DNA from 2 places in the Pseudarthrobacter xylosi genome. Region 1 is predicted to be linked to the other one. Evidence: riboswitches for the same ligand, from Rfam matches in the RefSeq annotation. Region 1 holds a riboswitch; the other holds the start of a gene.
The links. Region 1 has a riboswitch for cyclic di-AMP ahead of ACZY1F_RS04315 (M23 family metallopeptidase). Riboswitches for the same ligand answer to the same signal wherever they lie in the genome.

Region 1 (7,379 bases):
TAGTCATTAATTTCTCTCTTTCGTTTTCCTCAGGACCGCGTGGGCAGCACGAGGGCTTTGGACGCGCCGGCATCTTGGGGGTACGCCGGCACGCCCCGAACGGGGATTTAGCGAAAAGTTTCCAGCGAAGTGCGGTTCTTCTACTTCATGGTGTAGAAGGATCCGCCGCCTGTGGAGGCCACGGAGTGCAGCAGCGTGCCCTGTGACGGGTTAAGTGCGCTGATCATCATGCCGTTGCCGACGTAAATGCCAACGTGGGCGCCGCCATTCTGCATGACCAGGTCACCGGGAGCCGGTGTGGCGGTGGGCCGCATGGCTGTCCAGGCATTGGTGCGGGGAATGCTGATGCCGGCCTGGGCGTAGACCCACTGCGTAAAGCCTGAGCAGTCCCAGCCATTGGGAGTGGTGCCGCCCCAAACGTAGGGGTGGCCGATACCGGTGTAGGCAAGTGCTGCCAGACCCGAAGCGGCAGCGGAGGAGACAGTGTCAGCGAGCTTGGAGGCCGCGGCCTCGGTTGCGGCAGCACCCTGAGCCCCGGTTTCGGAGGCCGTGGACTGCGCACGAACCGTCTCAACCTTCGGTGCCGGCGTGGTCTTGATCACGGGGCGCTCGAAGGAAACGGTAGCCGTGGGCGCCGCAGTTACGGCGAGTGCCGTCTGCGCGGAACCGGACTCGGTAGAGGCGGAAACGCCGGCGGTGGTATCCGCGGCGTTGGCCGGAAGCCCCATGCTCAGGATCAGACCTGATGCAGCTGCGATAACGGCAGCCTGGCGACCTACGGTCCCGGCATTAGCACTGACTGCCTTGGACACGGAGTCCAAGGGGTTGGTGCGAACCGGTTGTGCGCGGTGGCGCGCAGAATTATGGCGTGAAGACACGAAGGTAGCCTCTCCCAATGCCTACGAGGTGAGCTGTCGGATTCGGATGGGAGTCACCCGGCCACGCTGCTTCACAGTGGAAGCTTTGCGACTTAACCCCAAGGCCTTCAGAATCGAAGACCAAAATTGGTTCCCCCGCCCCTGCCAGACGATGTCATGCGAACGGACCTTGAGCGGTGGCAGAGCTAGGCAATCCACTCAAGAACGTCAACTTCGGAAAAGTTGACGCGCTTTAGACGTTACAGGAGTTCCTGGCCAATGTCACATTCAGGTCACGGCACGTCGCTGCGATCCGAGAGTTTGCCATCATTTGAGTCAGAGCCAGCCGGTGGGGTCGACGACTTCGCCGTTGATCTGGACCTCGAAGTGGAGGTGGCAGCCCGTGGACGCGCCCGTGGTGCCACTGAGGGCAATTACGTCGCCGCGGCTGACCGTCTGGCCTACCTTGACGCTGGCGGACGAGAGGTGGTTGTACGTGGTTTCAAGGCCGTTGCCATGATCCACCACCACGCGGTTGCCGCCACCATACTGGTGCCAGCCGACGAAGGTCACGGTGCCGCTGGCAGCGGCCATGACGGAGGTTCCGCACTGTGCCACGTAATCCTGGCCACGGTGGAAGTCGCCGGTGCCGCCGGTGATGGGGCTGACCCGGAATCCGAAGGGTGAGGCCGTAACCAGCTGGGCCAGCGGCGAGCCCAGGCTTCCGGCCGAGGCGGCGCGGGTAATGGATCCCGCGGACTGGGCGCTCAGCAGCTGCTTCAGCTTGCCGTCGGGATCACCCTGGGTAACCACTGATGAGCGGCTGAAGTCAATTTGGGCGGCGGCTTCGGCGGTAACTTCGGGCTGCGGGGCGGCGGAAACGGACGACGCCGGCTGGCCGGGCGCCGGGGTGGCCATCACGGGGCCGGTCACGGGAACCGTCACCGTGAGAGCCAGGCCTGTTGCTGCCAAGGCGATGCCGGCCTTCTGGCCGAGGCCACTGGCAGCGGCGAAATCCGTCATCTGCCGGAAGGGTCCCCGGCGGCGGCGTGCTTCCCGCTGTGGGTCGCGGGGCCTTTCCGCGGTGAAATCCTCGGCCACTCTGGGCGCCGAAGCGGGACCCGCCGCGCGACGGCGGCCCCTGGAGTATTGCGTGGTCAAGAATGTTCCTCTCTGGGTAGCCTGCGAAGTTAGCTGTCGGATTCGGGTCAGAGAGTTCAAAGACCCGGTCCGCCGTGACAAGCACTTGGCGCAGAGATATCCCGTGAGGATCCTTCGCTGGAAGAGGCTTGCTGCTGACGGACTTCACCCCAAGGCAGTCTCGCGACTGCCGGTTGTGGTTCCCCCGCCTCTGCCAGTTGGTGACTCGTGCACCTGATCCGCTGGCAGAGCTCGGCTTCGGATCAGGTAACGCTTTTGTATCGACGCTGAGTTTCAACTATAGGTGATTAAGTTGGACAGTAACAATTCCGTTATCTTTGCGGAACGAGTCGTCATTGCGCTATCCCGCGGCCCCACGCGGGGGGACCGCCGTCCCGTCAGCGGACGGAAACGAAGACGTGCGATGCCACTTCCGGGGGCAGCTCGAGCGCCCCTTCTATGCCCGGAACCCGCACGGAGATGTACTCCCCCACGCGTTCCAGGGACACCGAGGCACCTGGCCTGATTCCGCCCTCGTCCAGCTGGACCAGCAGCTCAGGTTCCACCTGGATGGGCTCGGCCAACCGGCTGACCGTCACGTTCGACGCCGGCCCGTAGCCCTGCATCGCATCCAGGAGATTAATCACAGCGGCGTCAGGCAGCGCGGACGCCGGCCCGCCCAGTGCGGCCAGCCCGGGGATGGGGTTGCCGTAGGGCGACTCGGTGGGGTGGTTGAGCAATTCGTAGATGCGCTGCTCAACGCGTTCACTCATCACGTGCTCCCAGCGGCACGCTTCATCGTGGACGTAGGCCCAGTCCAGGCCAATCACATCCGCAAGGAGCCGTTCGGCCAGCCTGTGCTTGCGCATCACTTCCGTGGCGCGTTTCCGCCCGGCTTCGGTCAGCTCCAGATGGCGGTCTCCGGAGACCACTACCAGTCCGTCGCGCTCCATCCGGCCGATGGTTTGGGACACCGTGGGGCCGGAATGCCGCAGCCGTTCGGCGATGCGTGCGCGAAGAGCAACGATGTTCTCTTCTTCAAGCTCCAAAATGGTCCGAAGATACATCTCCGTAGTATCGATCAGATCCGTCATCCAGCTCAGCTCCTCGAGCGCAGTACCTTGCGTTGTCCCACCGTATCGCGTCCCGCTCAGCGGCGAGGTCCGCTAAAAAGCTTAGCCTATTTTGAATTTGTCTGGATAATCACGGGCAGGAAGAAACGGTCTCATTGGCCGGACTATGACGGCGCCAGTTCCCGCCCAATCAAGGGTTCAGGCAGAATAAAGGAGGTCCTTATCCAGTCACTGCCGACTACCGGCCACCCCACCGTCCGGACGTGAGCGACGTCCATGCCGAAATTGGAGCCCCCGTGAGCGAAACCAGCATCACTATTCCTGCCGACCTCCTGCCAAAGGATGGACGGTTCGGCGCAGGCCCGTCCAAGGTCCGGCCGGAGCAGCTCGAGGCGCTCTCAGCGGCGTCCAAGACCATCCTGGGGACCTCCCACCGTCAGGCTCCCGTCAAGAACCTCGTAGGCTCCGTCCGCGAAGGCCTCAGCCAGTTCTTCCGCGCCCCCGAAGGCTACGAAGTGGTCCTCGGCGTCGGCGGCTCCACGGCTTTCTGGGACGTCGCCAGCTTCGGCCTGGTGGAGAAGAAGGCCCAGCACCTGTCCTTCGGCGAGTTCGGCTCCAAGTTCGCCTCAGCCACCAACAAGGCCCCGTTCCTGGACGCCTCCTCCATCATCAAGTCCGAGCCCGGCACCCGCCCGGTATCGGCCGCCGAGGCAGGCGTGGATGTCTACGCCTGGCCGCAGAACGAAACCTCCACCGGCGTCGCGGCTCCGGTCAAGCGCGTTGCGGGCGCCGACGCCGATTCCCTGGTCCTGGTGGACGCCACCTCAGCAGCCGGCGGCCTGGACGTGGACGTCTCCGAGGCCGATGTCTACTATTTCGCCCCGCAGAAGAACTTCGCGTCCGACGGCGGGCTGTGGCTGGGCCTCTTCTCCCCCGCCGCGCTGGAACGCGCCGCGAGGATCAAGGCCAGCGGCCGCTGGATCCCGGACTTCCTGGATCTCCAGACCGCCATCGACAACTCCAAACTGAACCAGACCTACAACACGCCGTCGCTCTCCACCCTGGTGACCCTCGACGCGCAGGTGCATTGGCTGAACTCCAACGGCGGCCTGGACTTCGCGTCCGCCCGCACCGCTGACTCCGCTGGCCGGATCTACGCCTGGGCGGAGGCCTCCGAGTACGCCACCCCGTTTGTGGCCAAGGCGGAGGACCGTTCCAACGTCATCGCCACCATCGACTTCGACGACTCGATCGACGCCGCCGCGATCGCCAAGGTGCTGCGCGCCAACGGAATCGTGGACACCGAGCCGTACCGGAAGCTGGGCCGCAACCAGCTCCGGATCGCCACGTTTGTGGCCATCGAGCCGGCCGACGTCTCCGCACTGCTGGCAAGCATCGAATTCGTGGTGGGCGAACTGCGCAAGTAGCTTTACCGCGCGAACGTACACTTGGGGCCCAAGAACCGGGGCCCCAAGTGTACGTTCGCGCTGTTTTGTGGTGACGTGAGCGTGTCAGCGTCCGACGGCGTCGTCCGGGTTTTCATCCCGGGCGGCGCCGTCTGCGTTGTCCCCCGGTTGTTGGACGCCCAGATGCGACACGACGCCGAAGTACCTCAGGCCGCGGGCGCGCCGGTTGAAGGTGAGCCGGAGCTGCTGGGCGCGGATGATCCAGATCATTCCGATCACGGCGGCGATGATCCCGGAGGCGGCCGCCACCGAAAGCGACCACCGGGGGCCGGCGACGTTGGCCACCCATCCCACCAACGGCGCGCCGATGGGGGTACCGCCCATAAAGATGGCCATGTACAGGGCCATGACCCTGCCCCGCATGACGGGATCGGTGGTGGTCTGGACGTAGCCGTTGGCGCTGGTCATCATAGTGATCGCGAACAGTCCCACCGGCACCAGCGCGACGCCGAACCAGAAGTAGTTCGGGGCAAGCGCGGCCAGCCCCGCCGTCACGCCAAAGGCAGCCGCCGCGCCGAAGATCATCCGCAGGCGGGGTTTGCCGCGGCCGGCGGAGAGGAGCGCGCCCGCCACGGAACCGATGGCCATGATGGAGTTCATGAGCCCGAAGGCGCTGGCGTCCAGCCCGAATTCCGTGCCCACCATCGCGGCGATGAACAGCACGAAGTTAAGCCCGAGTGTGCCCACAATGAACACGGCGACGAGGACCACCAGAATGTCCGGCCGGAACCGGACGTAGCGCAGCCCTTCCCTGATGCGGCCCTTGCCCGGGGCCGCCCGGGGAAGCTGCCGTAAGGACGCCGTCGGGATCTTCCACAGGCTCAGGAGCATGGCCAGGAACGTGGCCGTATTGATCAGGAAAACCCAGCCGGGGCCCACAGCCACCGTCAGGATCCCTGCCACAGCGGGCCCGATCATGCGGGCCACGTTGAAGGAGGCGCTGTTCAGGGCTACGGCGTTGGGCAGGTAGTCGTCCCGCACGAGTTCAGAAACGAAGGTCTGGCGGACCGGGGCGTCGAGCGCGGAGACCATGCCCAGCAGCAGGGCAAAGCCATAGACGTGCCACAGCTGGCCGGCGCCGAGCACCACCAGGATGCCCAGGCCGGTGCTGAGGAGGGCCATCATTGACTGCGTCATGATCAGCAGCTGCCGGCGGCTGTACCGGTCAGCGACCAATCCGGCAACGGGCGCCAGGAAAAGCTGTGGCCCCAACTGCAGTGCCATGGTGATGCCCATGGCTCCGGCGTCGTGATCGGTGAGGTGGTCAAACACCAGCCAGTCCTGGGCCGTCCGCTGCATCCAGGTTCCGATGTTGGAAACCAGCGCGCCGATGAACCAGATCCGGTAGTTGAGGATGTGCAGGGATTTGAAGGTGGACATCAGTGCCGGCCTTCTTGGTTCTCAACCCCGCGCATTTTCAACTGCTAGTCAGCCTCGCCGGCAGGCTCGTCGTCTTCGGATTCTTCATCCTGGCCTTCGGACCCGGGAGCGTGAGCCTCGGCCGGCGAAGCGTCCGGCTCCGAAGCGGAAGCAACAGCAGCGCGCGGCTCCTCTTCCTCCGCCGCCTGTGCATCCTCGGGGCGGACACGCTCGGCCCACGGCACCCACTCCGGGGAAAGGATGGAATCCTCCGACGGCAGGAGGCCAAGCTCGCTGACCGTGACCACCTTGGAGCGGGAGTTCCTGGTCAGGACCGCATACCACTGCCAGCCGTCGTAACCGGCCATTTTTGATTCGAAGAGGTGGGTGACCAGGCGGTCGCCCTCACTTTTGGCAGCCAGGTGCGCGCCGATGTCCGACGCTGCCGTGATGCCTTCGATGGCTGTCCTCGCCTCGCCAACGGCAGCAGCGAGGAAGGCGTCCGGCTTGCCTGTCCGCCACACGGGCACGCCGGTACGGCGCTTGGCTTCGGCTTTGGCGCCCAGCGTCTCCGGTGCCGTGGTGTCCGGCTGTTCAGCTTCCGCGTTCATGGCCAAGACCTAAACGTCCAGCTCGTCGGCAACCTTACGCAGGGCAGCCGCGATGGCCTTGCCCTTGTTGCCTTCCGGGTACTTGCCCGCGGACAGGGTTCCGGAGAGGTTGTCCAGCACGCTGACCAGGTCCTGGACAAGCGGCGCGAGGTCCCGGGCGCTGGGCCGCTTGGCCTTGGCGATGGACGGCGTTTTGTCCAGGACGCGCAAGCCCAGGGCCTGTGCACCCTTGCGTCCGTCGGCAACGCCGAACTCAACGCGTGTGCCTGCCTTCAGCTCCGTGATGCCTTCGGGCAGCGACGATTTGGGCAGGAAGACTTCCTGGCCGTCCTCGCCCGCGAGGAATCCGAAACCTTTTTCCTTGTCATACCACTTGACCTTGCCGGTAGGCACGTAATCAACCTTCTTCGTTCTGACGTCTTCTGACACGGCCTGCAGTCACCGCATCCGCACTGATGTGCGGGTTCAGGGTATGACAGCAACGGACCGTGTTGGTCTGTTCCTCAAGGTTACCGGTCGCCCGGCTGTTAGCGTTACCTGCATGACACCCTCGCGATACCGGCGCCCACTGATGATCTGCGCAGCGGTCGTTGCCATGCTTTCCCTCGTTGCGGTGGGCGCAGTCATGGCGCTGGCCTTCGCAGGCTCCACTGCTCCGGCCTGGGTCACCGCCACTGCCCTGTACGGCTTGCCTGCGGCGTTCCTGCTAATGCTCTTCCTGGTGCTGGACAGCGTGGCCGGCCGGCGCCGGGCAGGAAAGTCCAGCGGGCGGTAACGTTGGACTGATGTCCCTTATCCGCGCGCTCAGCAAAGAACTGGAAGCACGCAGCGATGACTCGTTGCGGGCGCTCTTCGCAGCGCGGCCGGACCTTA
Region 2 (7,379 bases), on a different contig from region 1:
TGACCTGCCGTGCCGTCCTTTTCGATATGGACGGCACCTTGGTGGACTCCACGGCAGTGGTCGAAGAGGTATGGGGAGAATTCGCTGCCCGGTACGGCCTGGACATCGCCGAGATCCTGCGCACTTCGCACGGCATCCAGGCTGCGGATACCGTCCGACGCTTCGCGCCGGCCGGAGCCGACGTTGTGGCGCTCACTGCCGAACTCGGTGCCATGGAACGGGTGCGGACTGCCGGTATTGTCGCGTTGCCGGGGGCTGCCGAGCTGCTTCGCAGCCTCCCGGCCGAGGCAGTGGCGCTGGTGACCTCAGCGGACAGGACCCTCGCGGACATCCGCATGGACGCCGCGGGACTCGCCATGCCAGCCAAGGCCGTGACGGCGGAACTGGTCACGCAGGGCAAACCGGACCCGGAAGGGTATCTGAAGGCAGCCGGACTGCTGGGCGTGCAGCCGGAGGACGCCGTGGTGTTCGAGGATGCACCCGCCGGAATTGCGGCAGGGGTTGCCGCGGGGATCCGCACGGTGGCCGTGGGTCCCAATACGGGCGTATTGCCGGCAGGAGTGCTCCACATCCCGGACTACCGTGGAGTGACTGTCTCCGTGGAACGGAACGCCGGGGGACGGCCGATCATTTCTTTCCGGCTTTGAGGTCGGCGACCATCTTCGTGATCCGCCTGGCCCGGGTTTCGTCCGACTTGGCATCTCCGATTGGCTCCACGTACCGGCGCTGCGTGCTGTAGTTCAGCGTGGCGTAAAAAGCCTGCGCTTCGGGTTCGGCAGCCAGGGCTGCGGCCAGATCGTCGGGGACCTCGATGATGCGCGGCTGGGTGTCCAGTTCCACGTCCACCTCGATGGTGTCGCCGGCGGCAACTCCGGTGAATTCCCGGTTGGCGGTGCTCACCCCGATCAGGTTCTGTCCGCCCATGACCGCAATGCTGCTCCGGTAGCTCTTGCCGTTGATGGTCACCACCACCGGCGGACGCTTGCCCGCGCCGAGAGCCGAGATGACCTCCTCGGGAACTTCGATTCCCGCCTTGTTGCCGCTGCCCAGGATGGTGGTGGTGATTTTCATGGCCCAAGTATGGCAGCCCTGGCGCCGGGAATCAGGCGCAGGGGAGTCCGGGTAAGGCGGAGTCGGCCTCCTAGTACCAGTTGTGCGACAGGTGGAAGTTCAGCGCGCCGCACGGTGACTGGTAGCGCTCCTGGATGTAGTTCAAGCCCCAGTTGATCTGCGTGCGGTAGTTGGTGAGGTAGTCCCCGCCGGAGCTGGCCATCTTCTCAGCGGGCAATGACTGGACGATTCCGTATGCGCCGCTGCTGGCATTGGTGGCCGTGGTGGTCCATTCGGATTCCTTGGTCCACAGCGTCTGCAGGCACTGCATCTGGTCAGCGGACCAGCCGTAGGTCGCCAGCTGCCCGGCGGCGTAGGCCTGGGCTCCTGCGGGATCGTTGACGGCCACAACGGGAGCGGGTACAGGTTCGGGAGCCGGTGCCGGCGCCGGTGCAGCCTCCGGAGCGACCTCCGGGGCGGGGGCCTGCGCAGGCGCCGGTTCGGCAGCCTGGGGCGCGACGTTGATCTCGGCCGGCGCAGCCTCTGGGGTGGCCGGAGCCTGAATCTCGGCTGCTTGGATGCTCAGCTTCGACTGGGCGCTGGCGTCTTCGGCGGCCTGGTCCACGCTGGCCGCAAGTGAAGCGGACTCGGAAGCGTGTGCCGCGGCGGTGACTCCGACCAGCAGGGCGCACGCCGTCGCCAATGCCGCGGCGCGCTGGCCCACGGAGGGAATCCGGGCCGCCTTGGACAGTGGGGACATAGCTGCACCGATACGGGTCTGCTTGCGGTGGCTGGCGGACTTTGTATCGCCCTGCGGGCGTGTTTCTACCTTGAATTCAGACATGATGGATCGCCTCTCACACCTGCGGAGTTAGCTGTCGGGTTCGGATGAGGGCATCCGGCCACACGGCACAATCACGTGTTGGCTTAACCCCAAAGGGCACTTGGTGCCCGGGACGGTGGGTCCCCCGCCTCTGCCTCTGAAGACGGAATCCGGGAAGTGGCAGAGCTTGGCGTCATCCGGATATGCGGCCCAAACGGGATCCGCACTTGTTCGACGCTACAGGAGCTGGACGCTTAAGTCACATTTTGGTAACAGGAATCACGAAGACGGTGTGTCGCCTTGCTGCGCTCGGGCTTCGGTTAGGTGCACCATGGCGCCAGCAGGAAAAAGTAAGGTGAACTCTGTCCGCCCGGCCCGCGAGGCCACTGCCACGCTCCCGCCGTGGGCCTCCATGATGGACTGGACAATGGACAGGCCCAGGCCGCTGGTGCCCTCCGATGCCCCGGCGCCCACGGCCGGTGCCGTTCCCTTGCGGGCCGCGTCTGCGCGGGCAAACCGGGAGAAAACGTGGTCCACGAACTCCGCAGGGATGCCGCCGCCGTCGTCCGTTACGGTCACTGCAGAGCCCCCATCTGCAGACTTCGTGACAGCGGTGACCACGGTGGTCCCGGGCGGCGTGTGTTTGCGCGCGTTGGAGAGCAGGTTGACCAGCACCTGACGCAGTTGGGAGGCATCACCGTTGACGGCAAGCGGTTCGTCGGGCAGTTCAAGGCGCCAGCGGTGGTCCGGGGCTATGACTTTCTCGTCACTGACGGTTTCGATCACGAGTTGGGTGAGATCAACTTCGCTGAGCTTAAGGGGCTGTCCCTCATCGAGCCGGGCCAGTAGCAGCAGATCCTCCACCAGGGTGGTCATACGTTCGGACTGGCTCTGGACGCGGGCCAGGGACTTCCGCCCGTCCGGCGTGAAGTCCTCGGTCATCCGCATCAGCTCCGTATACCCGCGGATGGCGGTCAGCGGGGTGCGCAGTTCATGGGAAGCGTCGGCAACGAACTGCCGCACCTTGGTCTCGCTCCGCTGCCGCGCCTCGAGGGCACTGGCCACGTTGTCCAGCATCAGGTTGAGGGCGTGTCCTACGCTGCCCACTTCGGTTCCGGGGTTGGAGTTCGACGGCGGGACGCGCACCGCGAGTGCCACCTCGCCGGCATCCAGCGGGAGCCGGGCCACCCGGGTTGCCACCTCGGAAAGCTGCTCCAACGGTTTCATGGTGCGCCGGATGAGCACGGTTCCTGCCAGCCCGATCAGCGCCAGGCCGCCAAGGGAAACGAATACAAACGTCCATACCAGCGATGCCAGGGTGCTTTCCTTGGCGGCCAGCGGAAGGCCCGTGACGAGGACATCGCCGTAGCCGGTTTCCACGGCCACAATCCGGTAATCCCCGTTGGACAGCGAGCGGTTCGCAGGGACGCCGTTCCGCGCCAGTGCCAGCAGGGTCTGCTTGTCTGCGGCGTCGAGGGGCAGGCGTGTGATGCCCGAGTCCAGGAAGCCGCCACTGTTGATCTGGCCGTTCAGGATCCGCGCATTCAGCGTTCCTACGCTCTGCCCGCGGGAATCAAGCGGGTCCGGCCTGCCGTTGAATCCTCCCAAGGGCTGGCGGCCCGGATCGTTCGAGCGCTTGGCGGCCTGGCTCAGCTGGTCATCCAGCTGGCCGGTGAGGAAGGAGTCCATGGAGGCATAGCTGAACAGTCCCACGGCGCCGCAGATGGCCACCAGGAGGGCCATGGCCAACAGGATCAGGCGCGTACGCAGATGCCAGGTATCCGGTTTCAGCCAGCTCCGGGCTGGTGCTGGGGTTGCTCGCGGCGAGGACATGGAGCAGCTACTCGGCCGGCTTGATGACGTAGCCGGCGCCCCGCACGGTATGGATCATGGGCGGGTGCACGGCATCCACTTTCTTGCGCAGGTAGGAGATGTAGAGCTCCACAATGTTGGCCTGGCCGCCGAAGTCGTAGTTCCAGACGCGGTCCAGGATCTGGGCCTTGCTGATCACCCGTTTGGGGTTCTCCATAAGGTACCGGAGCAGCTCGAACTGGGTGGCCGTTAGCTGAAGGTCGTCGCCCGCGCGGGTCACTTCGCGGGTGTCGATGTTGAGGACAAGATCGCCCACCACCAGTTCCGCTGTGTCCATCGCGGCAACGCCGGAGCGCTGGACCAGGCGGTGCAGGCGCAGCAGGACCTCCTCCATGCTGAACGGCTTGGTCACGTAATCGTCCCCGCCGGCCGCGAGGCCCAGGATCCTGTCCTGAACGGCGTCCTTGGCAGTCAGGAACAGCGCAGGTACCTCCGGCGCGAAGGCGCGGATCCTGCCCAGCAGCTCAACGCCGTCGAACCCTGGCAGCATCACGTCCAGCACCAGGACGTCCGGGCGGAACTCCTTGGCGAGCTTGACGGCCTCCGGGCCATCCGAAGCGACGGCAACGGACCAGCCGGCCATGCGCAGCCCCATGCTCATAAGTTCGGAAAGGCTGGGTTCGTCGTCTACCACCAGGGCGCGGATGGGGGAGCCGTCCGGGTGGGCCAGCTGCGGAAGGTTGTTGGTCATGGAATGCGAAGTGGCCATGGGACAACTCTCCGATCATTCGGTTAGCCCGCGCTATGGGGTTCCTGTGCGCACGCTGTGAATGCCAGCCTAGCGAGCTGGGTGGGCGGGCGGGATGCCGAGCTTGCGCCGGGCCGCCGTCTTTTCCGTTGGACAGGTGGCCAAAGGCCACAAGCAATTTCGGCGAGTCATGGCACGGTGAATCTAATGGGCTTAACGCCACGAATAAGCGAAGATTATTCGTTGATCAGGGCCCTATGAACACCCTCAGCGGACAACAACTTACGATTTGTCGTCATTTCCGAATGGTGATCTATCACACAAATCCGCATTCTGTCTCACTATGCGGAACAACGCACCCATTGTTACTTGCAAGTTCTTATTGTTACGTTGCACACTTTGAATTGTGAACAAGAACTCAACAGCACCTGCAGCCGCAGAATATTGGCCCAGCACATCCGCTGCTGCCGACATGCGCTGTTGTCGAATGCACGCCTGACCTTCAGACCCCACGGAGTTCCTAGGCATTCGCCCCCAGCCCAGCGTAGGGCGCCCTCCCCAGATCTCATTGCGGGGAAATCAGCATTCGAGCCGCGATGACGGCCATTCACATTGAGGTAAGCATTCATGTCAGTTGCATCCGGATACGTCCACATCTCCGTCCGTAACGCAGGCAAGGCGGGCCAGGCTTCCGGTCTCCGCCAAGGCTTCGGCGCTCGACCGGCATTCGCCCCGGCAGCCCCAGGCGCCAGCTTTCCCGCCCCCGGCTACGCGCCCCAGGGCTACAACCCCAACTCCTACGGCCAGCTCCGTGCTGTCCAGCCTGCCGAAGCCGCGCCGCTCACCGCGCCCACCCCGGTTATCGCGGGGCCAAACGCCGTGCGGCCCGTCGCCAACGACACCGTAGCCCGTGGATTTGTCCTCTACATGGGCATCGACGAGGAAACCGCAGCGGCCGCCGGAACCTCCATTGCCAAGCTTGCCCAGGAAATCCGCGCTTACGCTCAGTCACTCGTGACCGGTGCCGAAAGCTACGCTGCGGTGGCCGTGGCCCCGGCCGGCACCCCCGGTTCCGCGCTCGACGTCGTCCGTTCCACCTTTGGTGACCCCACCGTGAACGCACAGAAGCGCACGGAGACTGCCCGGCTGCAGCAGCCCCAGGATCCGCGCCCGTCCGGTGTCCTGATCGACCTTGCCCGCCGCGAAGTCCACCTTGACGGCGAATCCCTGAACCTGACCTTCAAGGAATTCGAACTCCTGAACTACCTGGTCGAAAACGGTACCCGCACCGTGGGCCGCGATGAGCTGCTCGAGGGCCTGTGGCGCAACGCCGAGGAAGTCCCCAACGAGCGCACCATCGACGTCCACATCCGCCGCCTCCGCTCGAAGCTGGGCCGCCTCGCCAACACCGTCCGCACCGTCCGCGGCCAGGGCTACCGCTTCTACGAGCACCCCGAAGTTATTGTCTGGGCTGCTCCGGAATACTCGATCTAGTCCTTCAGCGACGCACCAAAGCGGCCGTACCCCTGAGGTGCGGTCGCTTTAGCTTTCACGGGACGCCATCCCCGCAGACGAACCCACGAGCCGGGCGCCTCAAGCGGAAGTTGCTGGAAAGGACGCTGCAGCGCAGCGGGATATCCCGAAAGCGCCGTTGTTGCGTGAGGTACGAGCGCAGGCGCAGAGGGATCGTCGCGCGAAAGCGGAAGCGGCCGCCCTGGCTGAAGGTTACGGGCGCTAGGCTTGGGGGATGAGCGACCACCACATCAAACGCCTGGTGATCATGCGGCATGCCAAGGCCGACTGGCCCGGCGGTGTGGCGGATCATGAGCGGCCGCTGGAGGAGCGGGGGCACCGCGAGGCGCCCCTGGCCGGCAAGTGGCTGGTCAAGCACGGCATCCTCCCGGACTTCATCCTGTGTTCCAGTGCGCTGCGCACCCGCCAGACCTGCACCTGGGTGTGCTCCGAGCTGGGGGATAAGGCCCCGACGCCGAAGCTTGAGGACGGCCTCTACGCCGCCTCTGCACTGCGGATGCTCGCCGTGGTCAACCACGTGCCTGACACCGTCACCACCCTGATGCTCATCTCACACATGCCTGGCGTCCAGGACCTCGCCATGCACCTTGCCTCACGCGACTCGAACCACGACGCCTACATGGACGCCGCCACGCGCTACCCCACCAGCGCACTCACGGTGCTGGAAACGGAAAAACCCTGGGCCGAGCTGGACGGGCAGGATGCCAGGCTGACCAAGTTCAAGGTCCCGCGAGCCCACTGACCCCGCGCGTTCCGGCGACCTCGCGCAGCAGCCCGGCGACGTGCTGGATACCGGGGCTGGCCGCCATGGTCCGGCGGTACACGATGCCCACCTGCCTGACCTGCGTGGGGTTGATCACGGGCAGGCACACGACGTCTTCAGGCAGTGCGGGCCGGCCGAGGCGGGGGACCAGCGCCACAACGACTCCCTGCTCCACCAGGGCGATGTGGGTAGCGAAGTCAGGATCGTAGACCCTGATGTCCGGCACCCGGCCTAGATCGGCGAAGATCCGCAGCAGCGCCTCGTTGCAGATGGCGCCGTGCGGCGTGCTGATCCACCGTTCGTCCACGAGGTCGGCCGGTTCCACCTGGCTGCGCCCGGCCAGCGGATGGTCGCGGTGCACCAGGACGTCAGCAACGTCCTCGCACAGCCAGTCGAGCGTCATGTGCTCCGGTATGACCAGCGGGACGGAGTTCCAGTTGTGGACCACACCGAGGTCCGCCTCCCCGTTGGCCACCCGCGCCACGGCTTCCCGAGGGTCCTCGGCCAGCACGCTGATGTCCAGGTCCGCTTCCGAAGAAGCCAGCCGTCCCAGCACTGGCCCCAGGAGGCCACGGCACGCGGTGGAAAAGGAAACAACCTTGAGGTGCCCGGTAGGTTTGGCCGGATCCGCCAACAAGGTGGATTCCAGT

Region 2: it holds a riboswitch for cyclic di-AMP, as region 1 does, so the genes downstream of both, ACZY1F_RS21150 (aggregation-promoting factor C-terminal-like domain-containing protein) here and ACZY1F_RS04315 (M23 family metallopeptidase) in region 1, are expected to answer to the same signal.

The regions. Positions count from the first base shown of each region.
Region 1 is NZ_JBVAYT010000002.1:51,411-58,789, reverse strand. Features, by position in the region: gene ACZY1F_RS04325 (NlpC/P60 family protein) at 1-7, opposite strand, end outside; gene ACZY1F_RS04320 (C40 family peptidase) at 141-812, opposite strand; cyclic di-AMP (ydaO/yuaA leader) riboswitch at 883-1,045, opposite strand; gene ACZY1F_RS04315 (M23 family metallopeptidase) at 1,194-2,018, opposite strand; cyclic di-AMP (ydaO/yuaA leader) riboswitch at 2,022-2,256, opposite strand; gene ACZY1F_RS04310 (iron-dependent transcriptional repressor DtxR) at 2,396-3,091, opposite strand; gene serC (phosphoserine transaminase) at 3,367-4,497, shown strand; gene ACZY1F_RS04300 (MFS transporter) at 4,582-5,916, opposite strand; gene ACZY1F_RS04295 (DUF3027 domain-containing protein) at 5,961-6,506, opposite strand; gene ACZY1F_RS04290 (cold-shock protein) at 6,516-6,899, opposite strand; gene ACZY1F_RS04285 (hypothetical protein) at 7,048-7,281, shown strand; gene ACZY1F_RS04280 (helicase-associated domain-containing protein) at 7,292-7,379, shown strand, end outside.
Region 2 is NZ_JBVAYT010000020.1:864-8,242, forward strand. Features, by position in the region: gene ACZY1F_RS21140 (HAD-IA family hydrolase) at 1-647, shown strand, start outside; gene ACZY1F_RS21145 (DUF1905 domain-containing protein) at 628-1,071, opposite strand; gene ACZY1F_RS21150 (aggregation-promoting factor C-terminal-like domain-containing protein) at 1,142-1,894, opposite strand; cyclic di-AMP (ydaO/yuaA leader) riboswitch at 1,900-2,052, opposite strand; gene ACZY1F_RS21155 (sensor histidine kinase) at 2,153-3,706, opposite strand; gene ACZY1F_RS21160 (response regulator transcription factor) at 3,714-4,454, opposite strand; gene ACZY1F_RS21165 (winged helix-turn-helix domain-containing protein) at 5,061-5,927, shown strand; gene ACZY1F_RS21170 (SixA phosphatase family protein) at 6,181-6,708, shown strand; gene ACZY1F_RS21175 (LysR family transcriptional regulator) at 6,686-7,379, opposite strand, start outside.